DNA from 4 places in the Brotonthovivens ammoniilytica genome. Region 1 is predicted to be linked to each of the others. Evidence: riboswitches for the same ligand, from Rfam matches in the RefSeq annotation. Region 1 holds a riboswitch; each other region holds the start of a gene.
The links. Region 1 has a riboswitch for cobalamin ahead of OCV88_RS09745 (homing endonuclease associated repeat-containing protein). Riboswitches for the same ligand answer to the same signal wherever they lie in the genome.
Positions count from the first base shown of each region.

Region 2: it holds a riboswitch for cobalamin, as region 1 does, so the genes downstream of both, OCV88_RS05700 (sirohydrochlorin cobaltochelatase) here and OCV88_RS09745 (homing endonuclease associated repeat-containing protein) in region 1, are expected to answer to the same signal.
Region 3: it holds a riboswitch for cobalamin, as region 1 does, so the genes downstream of both, OCV88_RS05115 (ABC transporter substrate-binding protein) here and OCV88_RS09745 (homing endonuclease associated repeat-containing protein) in region 1, are expected to answer to the same signal.
Region 4: it holds a riboswitch for cobalamin, as region 1 does, so the genes downstream of both, cbiD (cobalt-precorrin-5B (C(1))-methyltransferase CbiD) here and OCV88_RS09745 (homing endonuclease associated repeat-containing protein) in region 1, are expected to answer to the same signal.

Region 1 is NZ_JAOQJQ010000003.1:386,017-392,150, forward strand. It holds gene OCV88_RS09740 (bacterial Ig-like domain-containing protein) at 1-2,158, shown strand, start outside; cobalamin riboswitch at 2,461-2,654, shown strand; gene OCV88_RS09745 (homing endonuclease associated repeat-containing protein) at 2,760-3,755, shown strand; gene OCV88_RS09750 (energy-coupling factor transporter transmembrane component T) at 3,780-4,676, shown strand; gene OCV88_RS09755 (ABC transporter ATP-binding protein) at 4,649-6,134, shown strand, end outside.
Region 2 is NZ_JAOQJQ010000002.1:254,965-261,098, forward strand. It holds gene OCV88_RS05685 (sensor histidine kinase) at 1-1,300, shown strand, start outside; gene OCV88_RS05690 (MerR family transcriptional regulator) at 1,534-2,154, shown strand; gene OCV88_RS05695 (DUF362 domain-containing protein) at 2,416-2,586, opposite strand; cobalamin riboswitch at 2,796-3,001, shown strand; gene OCV88_RS05700 (sirohydrochlorin cobaltochelatase) at 3,236-4,240, shown strand; gene OCV88_RS05705 (hypothetical protein) at 4,302-5,219, shown strand; gene OCV88_RS05710 (ABC transporter substrate-binding protein) at 5,219-6,134, shown strand, end outside.
Region 3 is NZ_JAOQJQ010000002.1:141,393-147,526, reverse strand. It holds gene OCV88_RS05130 (hypothetical protein) at 1-487, shown strand, start outside; gene OCV88_RS05125 (ABC transporter ATP-binding protein) at 673-1,437, opposite strand; gene OCV88_RS05120 (FecCD family ABC transporter permease) at 1,437-2,501, opposite strand; gene OCV88_RS05115 (ABC transporter substrate-binding protein) at 2,504-3,631, opposite strand; cobalamin riboswitch at 3,770-3,912, opposite strand; gene OCV88_RS05110 (cyclic nucleotide-binding domain-containing protein) at 4,101-4,811, shown strand; gene OCV88_RS05105 (hypothetical protein) at 4,886-5,212, opposite strand; gene lsrF (3-hydroxy-5-phosphonooxypentane-2,4-dione thiolase) at 5,235-6,122, opposite strand.
Region 4 is NZ_JAOQJQ010000006.1:140,785-146,918, reverse strand. It holds gene OCV88_RS13675 (tocopherol cyclase family protein) at 1-457, shown strand, start outside; gene OCV88_RS13670 (NAD(P)H-dependent flavin oxidoreductase) at 572-1,630, shown strand; adenosylcobalamin-variant (AdoCbl-variant) riboswitch at 1,743-1,814, shown strand; gene cbiD (cobalt-precorrin-5B (C(1))-methyltransferase CbiD) at 1,907-3,079, shown strand; gene cobI (precorrin-2 C(20)-methyltransferase) at 3,076-3,762, shown strand; gene cobM (precorrin-4 C(11)-methyltransferase) at 3,759-4,517, shown strand; gene OCV88_RS13650 (cobalt-precorrin 5A hydrolase) at 4,563-5,660, shown strand; gene cobJ (precorrin-3B C(17)-methyltransferase) at 5,653-6,134, shown strand, end outside.

The sequences.
Region 1 (6,134 bases):
CGCCGTTATTAAAAATCTGAATATTTATGGTGAGCAGATTGAAGGTTACGGTGTAATTGCGAAATATTATGTAGATTACGGCCCGTCAGGAAATTACAGTGACTGGCTTGCTTCCGGCGGAGTAACTGCGACCATAGACCGGGTAACGCTGAAAGCTGGAACAAAAACATTAAAGGCAGGATTTTATGGCGGATATGCATCAGCCGCAAATATTGTAAATATCAGTAATTCTACCATAGAAAAAGGTGTTGTAATTGGATATGACAAAGAGCAGGTAAAAATAGGCTCTTTTACAGGAAATAACACGGGAACAATTAATAACTGCCACAGTTATGCAGAAGTTTATGGTAAAAATTATGTAGGCGGTATTGCTGGAGCAAAAGGTGAAGCAATGGGAACCAGCCGGGTTCTAAACAGTTCTTTCCAGGGTAAGATAGAGGCAAGCGGAAATTATGTGGGAGGAATCTATGGCTCCGGTTATACTTCCAGTTCTGCGCCGAATACCCCGTGTGTCAGCATAGAAAACTGTTTTGTATCAGCTGATATTACCGGCGCCACCTATGTTGGAGGTATTCTTGGCGGAGAACCTGTATCAAAACAGTGCTGGGCAAATGGAATCGGATATATCCGCAATAATCATTTTTACGGAACACTGAAAGGTGATGTAACCGGCGGTATTATCGGTTTTATGAAATCTCTGGACCGCTATAATATTATTTCCAATAATTATTATGTGGATACCTGTGGAACGGATAAAGGAATCGGACAGGTAGAAAGCATTGATACAAGTCAGAAAATTGAAAGAGAAGATGCTGTATATACTATGACAGAGAGTTACTGCCGTGATGACGATCCTCTTGGAAAGGATGCCCATAAGCTGGCGAAAGCCGCATCTGCAGAAGAATTTTCTGATGGAACAATCACAGATGCTTTAAATGCAGGTGAGGGAAGCAGTAAAAACTGGGGACAGGGTACCAAATATCCGGTATTTGAAAAGGAGATCACTGTTTATATTTCATCTTTGGAAGTAACAGATTATAAAGCCGAATATAAAGAGGGCGAAGAATTTACCTCAGAAGGAATCAAGGTAATTGCTCATATGAGTGACGGAACTTCTAAAGAAATTCCTGCAGATCAGGTAACGTTCTCCGGATTTGTCAATACACCGGGAACCTGGACCATTACAGCTTCTTACGAGGGAGCAACCAAAATGTTTACCGTAAAGGTAACAGCAATGACAGATGAAGATTATGCTAAGAAAGTTTCTGATGCAATCGCAGAAATCGGAACCGTAACCCTTGAGAGCAAAGAGGCAATCCAGGCAGCCAGAGAAGCATATGATCAGCTCAGCGAAGATCAGAAAGCACTGGTAGAAAATTACGAAGTGCTGACAGCAGCAGAAGAAACATATGCGAAGCTGCAGGAGGAAGCAGAAAAAGAAGAAGCAGATCAAAAAGCAGCGCGGGCAGTGGAAGATGCAATCGCAGAAATTGGAACCGTAACCCTTGAGAGCAAAGAGGCAATCCAGGCAGCCAGAGAAGCATACGATCAGCTCAGCGAAGATCAGAAAGCGCTGGTGAAAAACTACGAAGTGCTGACAGCGGCGGAAGAAACATATGCGAAGCTGCAGGAGGAAGCAGAAAAAGCAGAAGCAGATCAAAAAGCAGCACAGGCAGTGGAAAAGGCGATTGCAGAAATCGGGACAGTAACCCTTGAGAGCAAGGAAGCAATTCAGTCAGCCAGAGAAGCATACGATCAGCTTAGTGAAGATCAGAAGGCGCTGGTGAAAAACTACGAAGTGCTGACAGCGGCAGAAGAAACATATGCGAAGCTACAGGAGGAAGCGGAGAAACCAGAAAAGCCTGAAAAACCGCAGAATCCGGAAGAAACAGAGAAACCTGAAAAACCGCAGAATCCGGAAGAAACAGAGAAACCTGAAAAACCACAGAAACCGGAAAATCCGGAAAGTCCAACTGATCAAAAACCGGACGGAACTGATCAGGATCAGAATAAAGCTCCGGATAAAGAGCAGCAGGAAGATACCACAGATGTTGTAAAGACAGGTGACGCACAACATATAGTTCTCTGGTTTGGTGCAGCGGGAATTGCAGGTGTTGGAATTCTTGTGTTGACACAAAGAAAAAAGAATACAAAATAACATAAAAAAGATTTACAAAAGATGACATAGGGAATCGGATTGTTGATTTGTGGCAGCCGTCTTAACTTTTCAGAAGGTTAGGGCGGCTGCTTTTTCTAAGATATAAAGTGCAGGGGTATAGCAAGCACAATTTGTAAAAAAATTTGTTGAAAAAGTATTTTCTTTGGCGGTTTTGGGCTGTGGCATAAAAAAAGTACAAAAACTTTGACTTGCAAGTTGCAAAATATTATAATAAAAATCAGTAACTTACGTCTTGAAATTGAAAAAATCATTGAAAATTAGGAAGATAAGAGGAACTAATAAGAAAATAAGTTGTTATATGTTCTGCTTCATGAAAGCAGCTAAGAGGGAAGCAGGTTCAAGTCCTGCGCGGTCCCGCCACTGTAAGCGGTAAGTTTTGTCTGTGACGATAATAGTCAGCCACTGAATTTTTGGGAAGGTAAGATAAAGCGCTTGAACCGCAAGCCAGGAGACCTGCATATAACATATGGCATGCTGGCGGTGAATCAAAATTGCCATAAATAGAGTATATTTTAGTACAGGAAAACGGACTGTGATATATATCACAGTCCGTTTTCCTGTACTAAGTTAAGAGGACAATATGGTACTAACAGAAAAAGATCAGGGGTTATTAAAAAGGAAATTTGCCGGATTAGTAGTGAGCTGCGCCGGTGAAACGGAAAGGAATGAAGAGGAAAAAAAGAATAAAAAGTCCGTTTCCTGGCGTTATTTTTCCCTGAGTTCTAAAACAGGAAAGTTTTTATATCAGGCATTCCGGGATGAAGAATTGTTATTTATCCTGAGAAAAATAGCTGAAAAACTAAATCATTCTCCTTCGCAGAAGGAAGTTTTATGGGTATTCCGTGAATATATCAAAAAAAGATTTCAGAAATGGCCCTATGCGCTGGAGCGGGCAGGGTTATCCAAAGGAGCTGGAAAAGGAGGAAAAACACTGTCACAGGCACAGACAGAAGAACAAGAGAGGAAGGAAATTCTGGAAGAATTAAAAAATATGGCAGAGGTTAACGGTTATCTTCCACATCCTCATCAATGTCCAAAATTAACAGAGAAAATAAAAAAATATTATGATTCCTGGGGGAAGGCGCTGTTGGATGCAGGCATTCCATCAGTCAGATACAGTGAGAAAACGGTGTATTCAATACCGGATTTGAATCAGGAGGAATGGACGCTTCTTCACAAACTCAGCGGTATATCCCGCAGGCTGGGACGGGCCCCTATGCATCATGAAATAGATGAAGATGTAAAACGAAGGCTTCTGGAGCGCTGCGGTTCCTGGAGGAATGTGTTGTATCAGATTGGATTGGAACCGGTGGTAAGAATGAAGCCTTTTGACAAATGTTACCTGGATTATCGGCAAAATCAAAATAAATCAAGGCACAGCCGTAATCTTCGCAATTGCTATTACCGGGTTTTAAATATGGATGAGCCAGCCAGAGCAGATCTGGAAGCATTGAAAAAGAAAGCAGCCAAAGACGGAAAAATGCCTGAAAAAAATCAGGTGCCGGAGCCGGTTAGAAAACGTCTGCAGGATGCCTGCGGCTCCTGGGGAAATGTATTGTATCAGCTGAGAATTTAAAAGATTGGGAGTTATATAGCGGTAATGTTTGAGAATGAATTGGGAGAGAACTGTGAATTTGGATGTTATCATCCTGCAGTCACAGCATGTTATTACATATTGGTGATAGGGATTACGATGTTTTCAATGTCACCGTTCTTTTTATGTGCCACGTTTTTCTTTGCGTGGTTGTATGCCGTTTTAATGCGTGGCAGAAAAGTGATAAAAAAGAATCTGATTATGCTGCTGACCATTGTTGTGCTGATGACGGCAATCAATACCTTTTTTACCCATAATGGAGAAACGGTTTTATTTTATATCAATCGAAACCGGATTACTCTGGAAGCATTTGTTTATGGTCTCAGTGCTTCCGTAATGCTGATTTCGGTGATGATCTGGTTTGAGAGTTTTCAGGCTCTGATGTCATCGGATAAGCTGATTTTTCTGTTTGGGAAATTTATACCTGTGATTGGTCTGGTAATCTCTATGATTTTCAGGTTTGTTCCGTTGTTGAAAAACAGATATGAAGAGATTTCCATGGGACAAAAATGTATGGGAAGAGGCGGACAAAAGGGACTGACAGCCAGAGTACGGCAGCTGGCAAAAGAGGTATCTATTTTAATTGCGTGGTCTTTAGAAGCATCTATTGAAAGTGCGGATTCTATGTCTGCCAGAGGATATGGACTGCGTGGAAGAAGCAGCTTTCATTTGTTTAAAATGACCGGGCGGGATATCAGAATGCTGGTTTATATGGTCGCTGCCGGAGGAGTGGTCATTGCCGGAGGAGCCCTTGGAGAGACTACCATGGCATTCTATCCGAAGCTGATATGGAAGATACCCCATCCGGCAGTTTTTACAGCATTTCTGCTGCTACTGATACTGCCTCTTATCATTGATTTAGCAGGAGAGTATAAATGGAAAAAATCAATTTCAAAAATGTGACATTTCAATATCCGCTGGCAGAGAAGCCGGCGTTGAAACAGGTGTCTTTTCAGGTAAAGCCCTCTGAATTTATTGTTGTCTGCGGAAAATCCGGCTGTGGGAAGAGTACGCTGCTGCGTCATCTGAAGAAAAATCTGATGCCGTATGGCCAGCGGAGCGGGGAAATTTTGTATGAAGGAATTGCCATTGAACAGCTGGATGACAGAAGAAGTGCTTCCGAGATCGGTTTTGTACAGCAGAATCCCGATCATCAGCTGGTAACAGATAAGGTCTGGCATGAACTGGCATTTGGTCTGGAGAGTCTTGGACTGCCGGTAAAAGTAATAAAACGCAGAGTGGCTGAGATGACAAGCTATTTTGGAATACAGACCTGGTTCCGAAAAGATGTCAGCCAGCTTTCCGGAGGCCAGAAGCAGCTGTTGAATCTGGCATCTGTTATGGCCATGCAGCCTCAGATACTGATTCTGGATGAACCGGCTTCTCAGCTGGACCCAATAGCAGCCTCGGATTTTCTTCAGACAGTATATAAAATCAACCGGGATCTTGGGACAACTGTGATTATATCCGAGCATCGTCTGGAAGAAGTATTTCCTATGGCGGACCGGGTGATGGTTATGGATTCCGGAGAAATTGCGGCTTTTGATACACCGGGAAGAATCGGACATATTTTATCCGGTGACGGCAAGTCAGAACCGCATCCCATGTTTTTTGGCCTGCCGGCGGTTATGCGTATGTTTGAACCACTGGAACATATCAGGGAAAATACTCCGCTGACAATCCGGGAAGGACGGATTCATATGGAAGAGTTTTTAGCGAATCTTCCGGAAGAAAAAAAAGCAGAAACGGCAGATACCGGGGCAATTTGGACAAAAGAGACAAAAAGAAAAGAAAAGCAGGCAGGGAAAGCTCTGAGGGAGAGCCGTTTAAAAAATAAGACAGATGCGGCCATTGTGTTAAAGGATCTCTGGTTTCGATATGAGAAAAAGCTGCCGGATGTTTTGAGAGGTCTTTCTTTTGAGGTGAAAAAGGGAGAATGGTATTGTCTCCTTGGCGGAAACGGAACGGGGAAAAGTACGACTTTAAAAGCAATCTGCAATGCCATAACACCCCAGCGGGGCAGGATTACAGTAGATGGCATAACGGTGAAAAAAGAGACGGAGGCACAGCTGTTTGATCATCGACTGGCCATGGTTCCCCAGAATCCGCAGTCTTTGTTTACCGAGATTACAGTGGAAGAGGAACTGCTTGAAGGGATGGCATTTATCCCTTATGATGCGGAAACTAAGATAAAAAATGTGGAACGTATGCTTGATATGATGGGGATTGCGCATCTTAGAAAAGCAAATCCATATGATCTGTCAGGAGGAGAACAGCAGAGACTGGCCATCGGTAAAATTCTGCTGCTAAAACCCTCTGTCCTTCTGATGGATGAGCCAACCAAAGGACTGGACCCGTTTT
Region 2 (6,134 bases), on a different contig from region 1:
GAAAGAGCGGTATGCCAGTACATTTGCAAGATGTATACCCATTGAGATTTTAATTATCATAGATATTGTCTGCTGGGTAATCTGGGCATCAGTTGTGGCAGCTGTTTCATCGGGCTTGTATCCGGGTACCTATACAGCGGCCAGTGCAGGAATGCTGGTATACTTTATGGCAGTGGTTTTAAGTTTTACAGGTTTGATGCAATGGGAGCTGCTGACAATTATCTGTAAGGGAAAAGCGAAATCATTACTGAAAAATTCACTGATTCAAATAGCTGCGACAAAATTAAAACAAGTCATTTCAAATGCATATGGAACCCGAAAGATCACAGGAAAACTGGTGATGTGTTTCTGTTTCTTTGCAGCTGCCAATATTATCTGCCTGCTGCTGAGTTTTATCGGGATAGGAATCCCTCTGTTTATTCTTTTGTGGGGAGCGGTACTGATCTTCCTAATGAAGCAGTGTGTACAGCGCCAGAAAGTAAAGGAAGGAATCCATGAAATCGCAGGAGGTAATCTGAATTTTCAGATTCCGGTGGAAGACCTTACCGGAGATAATCTTGAAATGGCTAATGATATGAATAATGTCCGGGAAGGAATGCAGAATGCCATTCAAGAGCAGATGAAAAGTGAACGGCTGAGAACAGATCTGATTACGAATGTTTCCCATGACATAAAAACGCCGCTGACTTCTATTATTAATTATGTAGATATTTTGAAGAGGGAAGACATTCAGGATGAAAAAATCAGAAGCTATATAGAGATTCTGGACCGGAAATCCCAGAGATTAAAACATCTTACAGAGGATTTGGTAGAGGCTTCAAAAATCAGCTCAGGAAATATTAATCTGAATATTGATGAAATTAATCTGAAACAGCTGCTAAAACAGACAAACGGTGAATTTGAAGAGAAGTTCGCAAGAAAAAATCTGAGTCTTGTATGTACACTTCCGGAAAGCCAGATGCTGATTCGGGCAGATGGAAGAAGAATGTGGCGGGTCATTGAAAACTTATATAATAATGCCGCTAAATATGCGATGCCAAATACAAGAGTCTATGTGGATGGAGAGTTCAAAAATGGAAAGGTAATAGTAACAATAAAGAATATGTCTGAATATCCGCTGAATTTTAGTGCCGAAGAGCTTATGGAACGATTTGTCCGTGGGGATGTATCAAGGAATACAGAAGGAAGCGGTCTGGGACTTGAGATAGCAAGAAACCTGACTGTGATGCAGAAAGGCTCCTTTGATATTTATCTGGATGGAGATCTGTTTAAAGTAACAATTGCTTTTGATGCGGTTTAAAGTGCAGGCAGATTGCCATTAAAGAATGAATGTCTGTATCTGGGGCAGTCTATACAATTTAACAAGGGCGGATTCGACGCAGGCAGATATTGCAAAAAGTTGTCGAATCCGCCTTTTTCCTGTTATAAGAGGGCAGTTTATGCCGAAACTTGCGATGAAAAGAGGATTGAGCACAGGAATATCTATGTTATACTTGTTTTAACAGTAAGTGGACTGTAAAAGGAGGTCAGAAATTGGAAGAAGTACGTTACATGATTTCGGATGCAGCGAACCTGCTTCATGTGGAATCACATGTGTTACGTTATTGGGAAGAAGAATTAGAGCTTGAAATACCAAGAAATGAAATGGGTCACCGTTACTATACAGAAGAGAATATTATTCAATTTGAAAAAATCCGAAAATTAAAAGAGGAGGGATATCAGCTGAAGGCAATAAAAATGCTTGTACATAATACAAATCCTCAGATACCGGACGAGCTTAAGACCACAGAAGTCGTGTCCAAAGCTCAGACGGAAACCGCCTGTGTGCAGACCAAAACAGATCCCGGGATGTCAAAACTGGATCAGTTTCAGCTTTTAATGACCCGGATTGTCAGAGACGCTATTGCAGAAAATAACCATGAACTGGGAAGAGAAGTCAGCACCCAGGTAGGGGATAAAGTAATCAAAGAGATGAATTATCTGATGAGGGAGCGGGAAGAACAGGAAGAAGAACGATTCCGGAAACTGGATGAGGCGATTCGCATCAGACAGAAACGAATGCGGCGGCAGAAAAAGGAGAAGAAGGTTAAATGCCGCAGGGGGGACAAGCCCGGTAAACTTCGTCTTGAACCCCAGGAAAGTACTTTATCCTAGAGGGAAGCGGACAAGTTCTGCCGGAAATGGATTTAGAATAGCAGCATAAAATAATGGACGGTTCAGTATTTGCTGGGCCGTCCATTATTTTATGCTATAGAAAAGTTTTGTGAACTTCTCTGTTTTTAAAGTATAAAAATCCGCAGGTATCTATCGGAGACAGTATAAAAAATAACCATCACTGTCTGACGATAAATACCTGCGGAACAGGTCCCTCAGCCCTGAGGGAAAAGCGGAAGGAACCGCCTTATTTAGTATGTATTATTCAGCTGCAATAGCGCCTACTGGACATCCATCTGCACAAGAACCGCAGTCGATGCAGGAACCAGCATCAATTACATACTGAGAATCTCCTTCTGCAATAGCGCCTACTGGACATGTGCCAGCGCAGGCTCCACAGTTGATACAAGAATCTGAAATTACGTATGCCATCGGTTTTTCCTCCTTTAAAATAAACAATCTTTATCAGCAAGCTTTTAAGCTTAAAGCTTATTCTAATACAAATAGATTGGAAATGCAAGGACTTTGAAATAGAAATTACTGTAGAAAAATAATCAATAAGGAATGGAAAAAATATGGATAATTCAGGAAAAAATATAGATTTTATTGCGGCTTTTTCAGGCCTGTGCTAGAATAAATGAAAATTGAATCAGGCATCCGGTGCCGTTGTCGAAAGAAACATCAAAGACAATAGTTAAAAGGGAAACAGGTGTAAATCCTGTACGATCTCGTCACTGTAAATAGGGAGTGCCAGGCCATGTGTATTACACAGTCACTGATTAATCGGGAAGGCGGCTTGGTATGAGGATCTATAAGTCAGGAAACCTGCCGGCTGCTGGTACGGGAACAGGGGTTCCAGATCACGAGTAATTGGTTGTACCGGATAAAATTCAGAAGTCGTGAAACCTTTTGCCATACCCGCAAAAGGTTTTTGTTTACTTTATAGGATATTTTTTCAGGAGTTTTAGCTGTTGTATGATTCTGGTGATGTGGACGCCATGTTTTCGGACTTCAATTTTTATATTCTCATCATAGACAATGGGATGGACGACAGATTCATTCCAGGATAAGGAGGAAAAAGATGAAGAAGAGAAAACTTATGACAGTGCTTGCCGGAGTGGGGGTGGCAGCTTTTATGCTTGCCGGCTGCGGTGACAAGAAAACAGAACCTGCCAATGCAGATGCTTCAGCGTCAAAGGAGCAGACAAGCGAAGCAGCGCCGGAGCAGGAAGATGAGGAAAATTACAATACAGGAGACGCATCTCTTGACAACACAAGAAATCAGGATGAGATCGGGGAAAAAGAGCTTCTGGTTGTAAGTTTCGGGACAAGCTATAATGACAACCGCCGTCTGACAGTAGGAGCCATTGAAAACAGTCTGGAAGAAAAATTCCAGGATTACTCAGTAAGAAGAGGTTTTACAAGCCAGATTATTATTGATCATGTAAAATCAAGAGATAACGTTGCCATTGATAATGTAAAAGAAGCTCTTGACCGTGCGGTAAACAATAAAGTAAAAACATTAGTTATCCAGCCGACACATTTGATGGATGGTTTGGAATATAATGATGTTGTGGATGAAGTAGCAGGATATACAGATTCCTTTGACCAGATCGCAATCGGCAAACCATTGCTGTCAAGTGATGAAGATTTTAATGCGGTAATCAAAGCCATTACAGAGGATACTAAAGCATATGATGACGGTGAGACTGCAATCTGTTTTATGGGACATGGAACTGAGGCTGAATCTAATCAGGTATATTCCAAAATGCAGACAATGCTGAACGATGCAGGATATAAAAATTATTATGTAGGAACAGTGGAAGCTGCCCCATCTTTGGATGATGTACTTGCATCTGTGAAAAAAGGAAACTATAAACGGGTGGTTCTTCAGCCATTAATGATTGTCGCAGGTGATCATGCCAACAATGATATGGCCGGTGGAGAAGCAGATTCCTGGAAGAGTACATTTGAAAAAGAAGGTTATCAGGTAGAGACCGTACTGAAAGGTCTTGGTGAGCTTCCGGCTGTCCAGGAAATTTTTGCAGAACATGCCCAGGCAGCTATAGACAGTTTGAAAAAATAAAGATATGTAAACGGTGCCCTGTGAAAGCTTCGCAGGGCACTGCACAGTAATAGAGGTAATTATGAAAAGAATAAAAGTATTGATATTGGTATCCGCATTATCGGCAGTTTGGCTGATGGGGGGATGCGGAAATGAAAAAAAAGATACGGCAGGCAGTCTGTCACAGCAGCAGGATGAAGCAAAAGATACAGAAAACAGCCAGGTGGCATCCTCTAAGGACATGGCAAAAAAGCAGGATGTTGGAACCGCAGATATGAAGGCTGTAAAGGCTTCACAGCTAAAAGAGGGAGAATATGAAATCGCGGTAGATTCTAGTTCTTCCATGTTTAAAATTACTTCCTGCACATTAACTGTGAAAGACGGAAAAATGAAAGCAGTAATGACAATGAGTGGAACCGGGTATCTGAAACTGTTTATGGGTACCGGAGAAGAGGCAGTAAATGCGTCGGAGGAAGAATTTATACCATTTAAAGAAAATTCAGAGGGGATTCATTCATTTGAAGTGCCGGTAGAAGCGCTGGACCAGAAGCTTGACTGTGCAGCCTTCAGTAAAAATAAAGAAAAATGGTATGACCGTGAATTGGTTTTCAGGGCGGATTCTCTGCCGACAGAAGCATTTACAGAAGGTGCATTAACCACAGCTGAAAGCCTGAACCTGAAAGATGGCAGCTATACCGGAAATGTTAAGCTGGAAGGCGGTTCCGGCAGAGCCAGTGTAGAATCACCGGCCCAATTGCAGGTAAAAGACGGGAAGGTTACTGCAAAGATCGTATGGAGCAGTTCTAATTATGATTATATGAAGGTTGACGGAGAGAAATTTGAGCAGATTAATACAGAAGGAAATTCTGCCTTTGAAATTCCTGTCAGCTGTTTTGACCGAAAGATTGCCGTTATTGCAGATACAATTGCCATGAGTGAACCTCATGAAATTGATTATACACTTACGTTTGATTCTGAATCATTAAAAAAGGCTGAATAATGAAAAAAATACATATATTTGTTCTGTGTCTGATGGCAGGAATTTTGATATTGTTTTGTGGAGCCTGTGCAAATCAGAATACGGAGCATTCTGACCGGAAGGGCAAAAATGAAGCCTCTTCCATAAGCTTTAGCGAGCTGGAGCTGGACCACAGTCTGCCTTTGCAGTATGCTGCACAATTTTCGGTAGATTATTATACCGGAGGCTATGCTCTGGTTGATATTACAGAGGGCGGCCGGTTTCTTGTAGTGCCGGAGGGAAAACCTGTTCCCGAAGATATGGAAGAAGATATTGTAGTACTTAAGCAGCCCCTGGATCATATTTATCTTGTGGCTACTTCTGCCATGGATTTTTTCAGGGCGCTGGAAGGGATTGACCAAATCACTCTATCAGGTACTGATGCAGACGGCTGGTATATAGATGAGGCAAAGGAGGCCCTTAAAGAGGGCCGCATGGAATATGCGGGAAAGTATAATGCGCCGGATTACGAACTGATCTTGGATAAAAAATGCAGCCTGGCAGTGGAATCAACGATGATCTATCATAATCCTGAGGTAAAAGAAAAGCTGGAGGATTTTGGCATTCCTGTGCTGGTAGAGCGTTCCAGCTATGAAGGGCACCCTCTTGGAAGAATGGAATGGATTAAGCTGTACGCCGTACTATTGGGAAAGGAAGATCTGGCGGAGACTTATTTTAATGAGCAGATTGCCAGTGTGGAGAAAATACTTTCTGAAGAAAACACAGGTAAAACGGCAGCTTTCTTTTATATAAGCTCCAATGGCTACGTGAATGTTAGAAAATCCGGAGATTATGTTTCAAAAATGATCGAACTGGCCGGAGGAAAGTATATCTTTCAGAATCTGGGAGACGGGGAAAACGCCCTTTCTACCATGAATATGCAGATGGAAAAATTCT
Region 3 (6,134 bases), on a different contig from region 1:
CTTTGTTGGTAAATTTATGGAACAGGGATACCAGATGAATGAAATTCTCGGTATGCTTGCAATCGCAGGTATTGTAGCTATCCCGGGTTCTATGTTTGTTGGTTTCCTGGATGCAAAATTTGGAACAAAATTTGCAGGTATTATTGTAAATATTCTTGCAGTTGTTGCCGTACTGTTCAACCTGACAGACGTACACGCACTTCATTATGTTGCACTTCCGCTGCTTGGTATTATGCTTGGCGGTTCTTCTAATATGATGGTTTCCTGTACATCCGCTATCTGGGGACGTTACGATTTCCAGAATGCATTCCGTGTTATTCAGCCGTTAAACTCTGTTATGACTGGTATCGGAATTACAGTTGTTGGTATTGTAGGTACAAACTTCAACTACATGAGCGCATACAAAGTTATGTTTGTTATGGCTATTTGTGGTCTGCTTGCTATGATGGCGCTGAAAGTAAAACCAATTGACAAAGATGTAAGATAATCAATGTTCTATGAAAAAACGGGACCGATTCTTTTGAATCCGTCCCGTTTTTTTGCTTTTCATATCCCCTATCCCCTGCAGCACCTGCGGCACGCTTTCACTTCCCATGAGTACGTATCGTCGTGCAAATCACATTTCCATGCCACCAATACCTAATAATATAAAAATACAGTAATTCATAAGACCTATATCTTCTTTAATACCATATGCCGGATATCTTCCATCACTTCCATGGCCACCGCCACCCCGTAAACACTTTCTATATGCTCTTTTTTAAGCACTTCTTCATCGCTGCCACAGGCAAATATGCTGCCCTGATGGAGCATCAGAAATTTATCACAATACATTGCTGACAGATTAATATCATGTATAGAAACAATAACAGAAAGCTTCTGTTCATCTACAAGTTTTCTTACAAGGGCCATGGTTCTCAACTGGTTTTTAAGATCCATACTGCTTGTAGGCTCGTCTAGCAGTAAAAGCTCCGGCTCCTGGCACAATGCCCTTGCAATAAATACCCGCTGCCGTTCTCCGCCGCTCATCTCGTTAATATTCTTAAAAGCGAAGTCCTCTAATTCCATTTTCCTTAGAATCTCAAAAGCTTTTTGTTCGTCTTCCTTTGTGACCCCAAACCGCTGAAAGGGTTTTCGTCCCATCAGCACCGCGTCAATTACCCGCATTGGGAATGTATTATTTGTATTCTGGGGTACATAGGCAACCAGTTTGGCCCTCTTTTTAATGTCCATTTTCAGAAGATTACTGCCCATCAGCCGGCTCTCTCCCTCATAAGGTCTTAAAATACCGCACAGCGACTTTAAAAGTGTCGTTTTACCAGTGCCATTTGGACCAAGAAGCGCAAGCATATTGCCCTCTTCAAGGGAAAATGTAATCTTCTCAAATATATTTCTCTTTCCGTATCGAAAAGACAGCTGTTGAACTTCAAGACTCACTACATACTCCCCTTTCTCTGGGTCAGAATTAAATTAATAAAAATCGGTACTCCCAGGAAGGAAATTACTATACCAACAGGCATAATCACCGGGGCCAAAATCAACCTTCCTATTGTATCAGCAGCCAGCATCAGGAGCGCTCCAATAATTGCCGAAAAAGGCAGCAGAAATCTGTGGTCACTGCCAATTATCATTCTGGCAATATGAGGCCCCGCCAGTCCCACAAACCCGATAACACCGGTAAAGCTAATAACCGCTGCGGTTGATAAAACCGCAAGAATGCACACTTCCATTCGGACTCTCTCCGGATGAATCCCCAAAGACTTTGCCACTTCATCATCACCGCTGGCAATAATATTCAACGCCGGAGCAAATATATAGATAGCAATACAGCAGACTGCAACTACCACCAGAACAACCATTACTTCACTCCACTGACTGCCGTTTAAACTTCCAAATGCCCATTGAACCACTTCTGCCAGTTTATGCTCATTTGCAAAAAACTCAATAGTAGAAGTACAGGCACTGAAAAAATAATTCAAAGCAATGCCTGTCAGAACAATAGACGCCGGACTCATTCCCACTTTAATGGAAATCAGATATACCAGCGCCATACATCCAACTGCCCACAAAAAGGCATTAAACACAGTACCGGCCTGGCTTCCTGAAAAGAAGCCAACGCCGAATACAATAGATAAGGAGGCCCCAAATGCCGCTGCATTGGAAATACCGATAGTGAAGGGACTCACCAGCGGATTTCTTGTGGCAGCCTGCATGGCCGCCCCTGAAACAGCAAGACCAAACCCGGCCAAAATCGCCATAACAACCCGGGGCAGCCGCAGCAAAATTACGACTTTTTCCTGATTATCAGTAATTTCTCCACCATTTGCAATTGTATGAAAGATAGCAGTTAACACTTCCTTCATACCTGCCCCGGTAGCCCCAAGTGTTGTAAAAGCCAGAGCCAGAATCAGCATCAGGACAATACCAGCGATAATGATTAGACATTTTATCTTCCGGCTTTTTTTATAGACCTGCTGAATCTCCCCATCATGATATTTCATTATTAATGTAAATCCTTTCCGCTGTAGAAATGTCCGTCTACATCTTTAAATCCCTGGAAATCTTCCATCCATGCCCTGAAAATTTCATCCGGGTCAAGATCCGGCAGTAAATCCGGATACAACATTTTTGCAATATAGCAGGTACCTACCAATTTACCCGCTCCGCCATGGCTGAACTGTGTCATGAAGTATATATCATCGTTCTTTACTGCTGTAATTCCATCCCAGCCCGCACGGCCTGTAATATCTTCATATGCTGCCTTAAACTCATCTTTTGTAGGAGGCTCATACAGCCCGGTTCCTGCCAGGGCTTCTGCAGGTGTTACCAGTTTCACGATCACATCCGGATTCCGTGCAATAACCTCCTCCGGATCTACTTCACTGGCACTGATATTTTCATTATCTACTGCAAAAATGTTCTCTGCTTCTGCATACTCAATCATATCATACATTGGATCTCCAGCCAGCACCGTCGTAAGAGGAGAGGTGCTCTCAAAGTACAGACTTCTTTTCTCCACTCCATCCAGCTGTTTTTTGATATATTCCAGTTTACCATTAAAATAATCATAAAATTCCTGGGCTTTTTCTTCTACCCCAAACATTTTACCTATATTTTCAACCTGATTTTTAAAATCTGCTGTATCATATCCGGAAATTACAAAAACCTTAATCCCGAAGGGTTCCAGCTTCTCTTCTGCTTCCTCATATGCCCCATTATCCGGAATAATTACAACCTCCGGATTCAGTTCAACTATTTTTTCATAGTCCAGTTCTCTCTGACTCTTTCCGATTACATTGTCCGGATCAAACATGCCCCAATATTCTCTGTCCTGCGCAGTGTTTAAATCTACAGAAACAATTTTATCAATAGCCCCGCAGGCACGGATCAGTTCATTATTATATCGAAGTACGCTGGCAGCGCTGTCTACCGGGCATTCCAGCTCTACTTTTCGTCCCACATTATCTGTTAATGTGACAGTCTCTTTTTTTCCGGAATCCTCTTTTGTCTCCTTTGTTGTTTCGGAAGATACGGATTCTCCTTTGTTTTCCTGACCGTTTGTCCCACAGCCGGCCAGGGTGCTCATTGCTAACACGCAGGTCAGCACAATTGCTGCTAGTTTCTTTTTCATGTAATATCCCTCCTGATTTTGCTGCTGTTATCTGTGGAAAACGGAATAAAAATCAAGAAAAAAAGCCCACCACTTCTGTGGGGGCAATATATGTTCAGTGATTTCGTCTGAATTACATTAGTTCCGGTGTCCGCAGAATAACGCTGAATGATACAGGCAAGTATCTGACTTATGAAACAGTGGGAGCAACTACTCCCACAGTCCCAAATACAGTAACGGCCTTGCACAGGATTCGCACCTGTTTCCTTTTATGCTCTCGCACCTGTATATAACTGTATTGAATTACTTCTGCATTATAGCATCCGGGGAAAAATAGTGTCAATAAAAAGAGTGACTTCTTTCCCAAAACCAGAGACTATATATCAGAAAATAATGACATATGTCATTTTATCTAATTTTTATTTATGATATAATATTTAAAAATACTTAAACTATTATATGTACCGTTTTGTATCAGGAGGCAATTTTTATGGAATTTATCAGTGACAAAAACAAACTTGATTACTATATTAAAAAATACCGGTTAAAAGATTATTTTTCTGATGAATACTTTCCTGAACATTATAAATATATGACTGTTACAAAATTTGCCAGAGACGAATATATCTTTACTGAAAGGGGCAACATTCAGTATATGTACATCTTTCTCAACGGTAAAGTAAAAGTCTGCTCTCTACTTCGAAACGGTAAACAGCAGCTTTTAAATCTGATTACCGGAATCTCTTTTTTTGGTGATCTGGAGCTTTTTAACATTACGAATCCCTTTATTACTATTCAGGCTGTCAACGAATCTTATGCTATTGCTCTGCCTCTGACTTTTACTCAGGAACTTCTCTTTCAGGATTCTGTTTTTCTGAAACACATTGGCACACTGCTGGCAAAAAAGATTTATGTATTTACAAGCAATGCTGCATTAAACATGAACTATCCTCTGGAAAACAGGCTGTGCTCTTATCTAAGCTTTATTTCCAAAAAAATCAATATAGAAGGAACGGAATATTCCTACTTCAATGAAAATCTGTCTGAAACAGCAGAACTGCTGGGCACCAGTTACCGGCATCTGCAGCGGACCCTGAAGGATTTAAAAGAGAGCAATATTCTGGAAAAATATGAAAAAGGCTATATTGTAAAAGATTCAAAAGCACTTTCTAAATTAGCTTCCGACGAATATCTGATATAACAACTGCCGGACAGAGCTCTCACCTCTGTCCGGCAGCTTTTTGGAAAAAACATAAAATTGTGACTAAGCGTTCTCTACACTGTTATCTCTACCAGCTCAATAATTGTATTATCTTTCATAATAAATGCAATTTTCATCTGTCCATCCAGTTCCATAGGCTCAAAAATAATTCTGTCAGCATCCTCCAGATAAGGAAGCATATTATCTACCTGATATGCCACATGAGGACTTCTATGCATTATCTCCGGAAAGGGCGTTCCTTCTTCAAATTTCAGATATTCAATTTTATAATCGTAGCTGTCCACATCTGTATTTGCCCAAAATTTCAACTGCTCATTATATATCATATTCGGTTTCTTTGCTGTCACCGGAATACCCAGATGCATATACATAGCTGCCATCTTTCATCCCTCCATTTTTCTTTTACTTCAAAGACCTCTTCCTATCCTGGAAAAATTCATATGCTTCCCGGTCTGTATAGCCTTCATGGACAATTTTACCTACTGCCTGCGCCATTGCCACCGGATCCTCGCTTTGAAAAATATTTCTTCCCATATCTACTCCATGGGCGCCCTGACTAATTGCACGATATGCCATACTCAACGCCTCTGCTTCAGGTAACTTTTTACCTCCCGCAATGATTATAGGCACCGGACACGCAGCTGTAACTTTTTCAAAATCCTCACAATAATACGTCTTTATAAAATGCGCCCCATGCTCTGCCAGAATCCTTGTTGCCAGCAGGAAAAACTTAGCGTTACGCTCCATCTGCTTTCCTACCGCAACCACACCCAGCACCGGCATCCCATAGCGGTCTCCTGCATCCACATATCGGCACAGTGTCTCCAGGGACGCCGTCTCTCCCGGCGATCCAATAAAAGTCTGGACAGCTACTGCCGAAGCATTCATCCTGATTGCATCCTCCATTTCCACTCCCGCACCGTTTCCAATGCTCATATCATCATATAATACAGATGCATCATGAGTGGCCCGCAAACAAATCGCCTGATCCATGGCAGGGGAAAAACTGGAGCGAATCGCCCCTCTGGTCCCCATCAGCACATCCACATATGGTACCAGAGGTTTGATGGTCACATCCATTCTTTCCAGACCTGCCGTAGATCCCATAATATAACCATGATCAAAAGCCAACACCACTGCATTCTTTGACTTTGGATTAAAAATACGGGACAGACGATTTTTGATTCCAAAATCATTATTATTAAGTCCTTTCAGAAAAAATCCTTCTGTTTCCACTGGTACATCCAGATAATAATCTTTACTTGGTTTATTTCCAATATTATCAGCCATTTTTCTTTATTT
Region 4 (6,134 bases), on a different contig from region 1:
AAGTTATCAGTTTGAAAATGGCAGCGGTTATATTGAAGGAGACTGCGGCCGGTCTTTTCCAAAAGAATATGCCTGGACACAGTGTACCTTCCGGGAAGGCTCACTAATGCTGTCTGTTGCAAAGATTCCTATGGGGCCTTTTGGATTTACAGGAATTATCAGTGTGATTCACTGGCGGGGAATGGAGTATCGGCTGGCAACGTATCTGGGAGCAAAAGTGGAGAAAATCGGCTGGGGAACCATAGTAATCCGCCAGGGGAAATACACACTGACGGCGAGACTTGTGGAGAAAAAGTCGCATCCGCTGTATGCGCCAAAGGGCGGCGCCATGACACGGGTGATTCATGAAAGCGCATCCTGTCATGCATTTTACCGGTTTCAGGAGGAGGACAGGACGCTTTTCGCCTTTGGTTCTGATCAGGCGGCTTTTGAATATGAGTATCAGGATAAAGTATAGTATTTATTGACATAGAAAATCTTCTTTCGTATAATCTATTCATAAAAACACTTATAGATTTGGAAAGGCTGTCCATCCATAAGGGCAGCCTTTCGTAATGAGGAGAAACGGTGAATGAGTCAATATAAAGAAGTAGTGATTGGGAAGAAGTCTTTAAAATATCCTGTAGTACAAGGAGGGATGGGGATTGGAGTATCTCTTGGAACCCTTGCAGGGAATGTGGCAAAAGAAGGTGGTGCGGGGACCATATCAGCTGCCCAGATAGGATTTCGGGAACCGGATTTTTATACAAATGCGGAAGCTGCGAACTTAAGAGCTATTGAAAAAGAGATTCAGACTGCAAGAAAAATTGCTCCCACAGGAGTAATCGGCATTAATATTATGACTGTTACAAAGGAGTATGAAGCACAGGTTAGAAAGGCAGCGGAATGCGGCGTGGACTTTATTGTTTCGGGAGCGGGACTGCCGGTAAAGCTTCCGGAATATGTGAAGGATTTTGATGTGGCGATTATCCCTGTAGTATCTTCTTTAAGATCAGCCCAGGTATTGATAAAGATGTGGCAGAAGCGTTACCAGAGGCTGCCGGATGCAGTGGTGATCGAGGGGCCTAAAGCAGGAGGCCATCTGGGATTTCTGCCGGAGCAGCTTGAGGATATCAGCGATGAAGAATTTGAAGCAGAAGAGTGCAGAATTATACAGTATATAAGAGAGCTTGGAGAGGCTAATCAGATATATATCCCGGTGATTGTGGGGGGAGGCGTGAATACTGCTTCTGATTTAAAGCATCATCTGGAGCTTGGGGCAGATGCCATTCAGGCAGCTACAAAATTTGTGACTACTAAGGAGTGCGATGCACATCCGTTATATAAAGAAGCATACATAAACTGTCAGAAAGAGGATATCTGTATTATTAAAAGCCCGGTAGGGATGCCGGGACGTGCAATTTTCAATCATTTTCTGGACCAGGTTAAAAAAGGGCTTCGCCCCGTACAGAGATGCTATCGCTGTATGGGAGCCTGTAATCCGGCAAAAGCGCCTTACTGTATTACAGAAGCGCTGATTCATGCCGTGAAAGGGGAGCTGGAGGAAGGCTTGATTTTCTGCGGGGCAGATGCCTTTCAGGCAGCCAAGATTACAACAGTAAAGCAGGTTATGGAAGAACTGACACAATAAATTAGGCGGCTGCGCCAATATTTTGCATTTTTGGTACTTTTTTTGGCTTTTTTGTAATAAGAAACCAGCTTCGTTGACACCAAATTGCAATTAAATTATAATGAAAAACAGAGTGTAAAAGCAGGGAAATGGGTGAAATTCCCATACAAGTCCGTTACTGTAAAAGTCAGATACCGTGTTACATTTTGTTGACATTTTGCGGCAACCGAAGTGTCATATAATCGGGAAAAGAAAACCGTTGTCGGAAGACAGCGGTTTTTTTTGGGGGATTTATATATGAAGCATAAGACCGGAATTGAAGAGTATTTCATTTTAAAAGACGGAAAAAAACTCCGGTATGGGTATACTACCGGTACCTGTGCAGCAGCTGCTGCCAAGGCGGCGGCAAAGATGCTGCTTTCCGGGGAGACAGTGGAAGAGGCGGCGATACAGACCCCCAAGGGAATTTTGCTGAGACTATTGATTGAGGATATTCAGCAAAGGCCCGGGAGAGTCAGCTGCGCAGTAAGAAAAGATGGCGGGGATGATCCGGATGTTACGGATGGAATCCTTATTTATGCACAGGTCTCACTGACGGAAGAATCGGAAGGTATTTCGTTAGACGGCGGGATTGGAGTTGGCAGAGTAACAAAGGCGGGGCTTTCGCAAAAAATCGGGGAAGCGGCTATCAATCCGGTGCCGGGAAAGATGATTTTAAATGAAGTCCGGCAGATCTGCCGGGAATATAATTATCAAAAGGGGTTGAATATTATAATTTCTGTGCCAGAGGGAGAACAGATTGCGAAACGGACGTTTAATCCGAGGCTTGGCATTACCGGAGGGATTTCCATTCTGGGGACAAGCGGGATTGTAGTTCCTATGAGCGAGGATGCTCTCATTGCCAGTATCCGGCTGGAGATGAAGATGCTGGCAGAGGCAGGTGCTCAGTATCTTGTCATCACACCGGGAAATTACGGACAGGTGTTTTCACAGCAGGAGATGGATATTGATCTGACTTTTTCCATGAAGTGCAGCAATTATCTGGGAGAAACGCTGGATATGGCGGCGGAGCTGGGAATACAGGGAATTTTATTTATCGCCCATATTGGGAAATTTGTAAAAGTATCCGGCGGTATTATGAATACACATTCCCGAAATGCAGACTGCCGGGCAGAGCTGCTGGCAGCCCAGGCTTTCCGGGCAGGGGCCCAAGGGAAAGTGATACAGAATATTCTGGATTCGGTTACCACAGAAGAAGCTGTGCAGATCTTAAAGGCAGCCGGGTGTCTAAAAGAGACAATGGAAATCACGGCGGAAAAGATTCAATTTTATATGGACCACAGAACCAGAGGAGATATAAAGACCGCAGCCATTATTTTCTCCAATGTGGAGGGACGGCTTGCAGATACAAAAAATGTGCTGGAGTTATTACAGTGTATAGAACAACAGCGAAAGGAACACAGAAAATGAGAGGAAAATTAACAGGAATCGGTGTAGGACCAGGGGACCCAAAGCTGCTGACCATCAAAGCCCTTGAGGCGGTCAGAGACAGTGATGTAGTAGCTGTTCCGGGAGAGGAACCAAAAGATTCCGTGGCATATCAGATTGTAGAGCAGATTTATCCGGAGCTGGCCGGTAAAGTGCTGCTGCCGGTAAGTATGCCCATGACAAAGGATCCGGTAAAGCTGGAGGAAAATCATGAGAGGGGAGCAAATGCTGTCAGAGCGTTTTTGGATGAAGGAAAACAGGTGGTGTTTTTAACTCTTGGGGACCCGTCGGTATATTCTACCTATCTGTATATCCATAAAAAGGTGCAGGCGGCAGGATATGAAACAGAAATTATCAGCGGGATTACATCCTTTTGCGCGGCTGCGGCCCGGTTAAATATCGGCCTTGTGGAAAAAGCGCAGCAGCTTCATGTGATACCGGCTTCTTATCAGATAGAGGAGGCCCTTAAACTTCCGGGAACTAAGGTTTTGATGAAAGCCGGAAAAAAGATAGAGCAGGTAAAAAAAGTGCTGCAGCAGCAGGATGCACAAGTGGTGATGATTGAAAACTGCGGGATGCCGGGAGAAAAGGTTTATTACGGTGCGGATGCGATTCCAGAGGATGCAGGCTATTATTCATTGATTATTGTAAAGGAGAAATCATGATACATTTTGTGGGAGCAGGTTCCGGGGCGCCGGACCTGATTACAGTCAGAGGAAAAAAATATCTGGAGGAAGCAGATATTATTATCTATGCAGGTTCATTAGTAAATCCGCAGCTGCTTGAGTACGCAAAGCCGGGAGCAGAAATTTATAACAGCGCGAAAATGACGCTGGAAGAAGTGCTGGAGGTAATGATAACTGCGGAACAGAATCAGAAGATGACAGTTCGCCTTCACACCGGGGATCCAAGTCTTTACGGAGCTATCCGGGAACAGATGGATGTACTGGATGAAAAACAGATTGCATACGATTACTGTCCGGGGGTGAGCTCTTTTTGCGGAGCGGCATCGGCTCTGAATCTGGAGTATACGCTGCCTGACGTATCTCAGAGTGTTATCATTACAAGAATGGCCGGAAGAACCCCTGTACCGGCGAAGGAAAGTATTGAGAGCTTTGCCGCTCATCAGGCTACTATGGTTGTATTTTTAAGTACCGGTATGCTGGAGGAGCTAAGCAGACGTCTGATAGAAGGCGGATATCAGCCGGATACGCCAGCAGCCATTGTTTATAAAGCAACCTGGGAGGATGAGAAAACCTTTGTGTGTACCGTGGATACACTGGCAAAAACAGCGGCGGAGCACAATATTACAAAGACTGCGCTGATGATTATCGGTGATGTGGTGGCCCATACCCGTTATGACCGTTCAAAACTGTATGATCCCGGATTTACCACAGAGTTTCGGGAAGCATCTGAGTAAATCGGCCGGGGAAGGCCGGATGTCATATAAAGGAGGGATAAGCCTGTGAAAGCTTCTGTAATTTGTTTTACGCCAGGAGGGCTGGCCGTAGCAAAAGATGTGGTAAACAGCTTAGAAGAGAAGGGATATGAAGCTGTTCTTTCTGTGAAGAGCCGTTATATGACAGACTGTGAAGATGCCTCTGTGCAGATTTTAAATGGTACGCTGGCAGATTGGACAGAGCAGGCTTTTGAAACCTCGGAGCTGATTGTGTTTACAGGAGCCTGCGGAATTGCGGTGCGGGCCATTGCTCCATTTGTAAAAAGCAAGCGGTATGATCCGGCGGTGCTGGTAGTGGACGAAGGAAAACAGTTTGTAATCTCTTTATTATCCGGACATCTGGGAGGAGCCAATGAGGCAGCTTGGGAGCTGGCAAAAAATCTGGGAGCTGTTCCGGTAATTACAACTGCAACGGATGTAAAAGAGCGGTTTGCAGTAGATGTGTTCGCAAAACAGAATCATCTTTGGATCTCGGATATGAGCCTGGCGAAAGAGGTATCGGCCAGACTGCTGAGAGACGAAGACATTTTTGTGACAGCAGACGAAGAAGCACAGCGGCATTTGGAAGGGATAAAATTTCCCCGGGGTCTGAATTATTTAAAATGGGACGAACAGGCAGCTGCTGAATACGCAAAAAAAGAATCTTTGTGGATTCACCTGGGTGTTCAAAAGCGCAGAGAACTGCCGGATGCCACGCTGTACCTGGTACCAAAGCAGACGATTCTTGGGATCGGCTGCAGGAAAGGTACCACTCTTTACGCCATCGAAGAGATGATTGAAGAGTGGTTAAATACCTGGGGGATATTTAAAGAGTCTGTTTGTGCAGCGGTTTCCATTGATCTGAAAAAAGAAGAGCCGGGGCTGGCAGAGTTTACCTGCAGGCAGCAGATTCCCTTTTGGTGTTACAGCGCTGATGAATTAAAAGGCGTATCGGGGGATTTTCAGTCCTCTCCTTTTGTAGAATCTGTTACCGGAGTGGATAATGTCTGTGAGCGCAGCGCGGTGCTGGGAGCGGGCAATGGAAGATTAATTATGAAAAAACAGGGAAAATGCGGCGTCACAGCTGCCTGTGCCGTCAGAGACTGGAGGATAAGCTTTGAATAAATTATATGTAATAGGAATCGGACCCGGAGAATATGAGCAGATGACACTTCGTGCCATCCATGCATTAGAACAGAGTGATGTAATTATCGGATATACGGTATATGTAGATCTGGTCCGGGAACATTTTTTGGAAAAAGAGTTTTTGACAACGCCTATGACAAAAGAAGCAGACCGATGTGTTATGGCTTTTGAGGAGGCACAAAAAGGGAAAACGGTATCAATGATCTGCAGCGGTGATGCCGGAGTCTATGGAATGGCCGGACTGATGTATGAAATCGGGGTTCGCTATCCAGAAGTTGAGCTCGAAATTATTCCGGGGGTCACCGCCGCAACCGGCGGTGCCGCAGTTTTAGGAGCACCGTTAATCCATGATTTCTGCCTGATCAGCCTCAGTGATCTTTTAACACCATGGGAGAAAATTGAACAGAGGCTTCTGATGGCAGCGAAAGGGGATTTTTCCATTGTACTGTATAA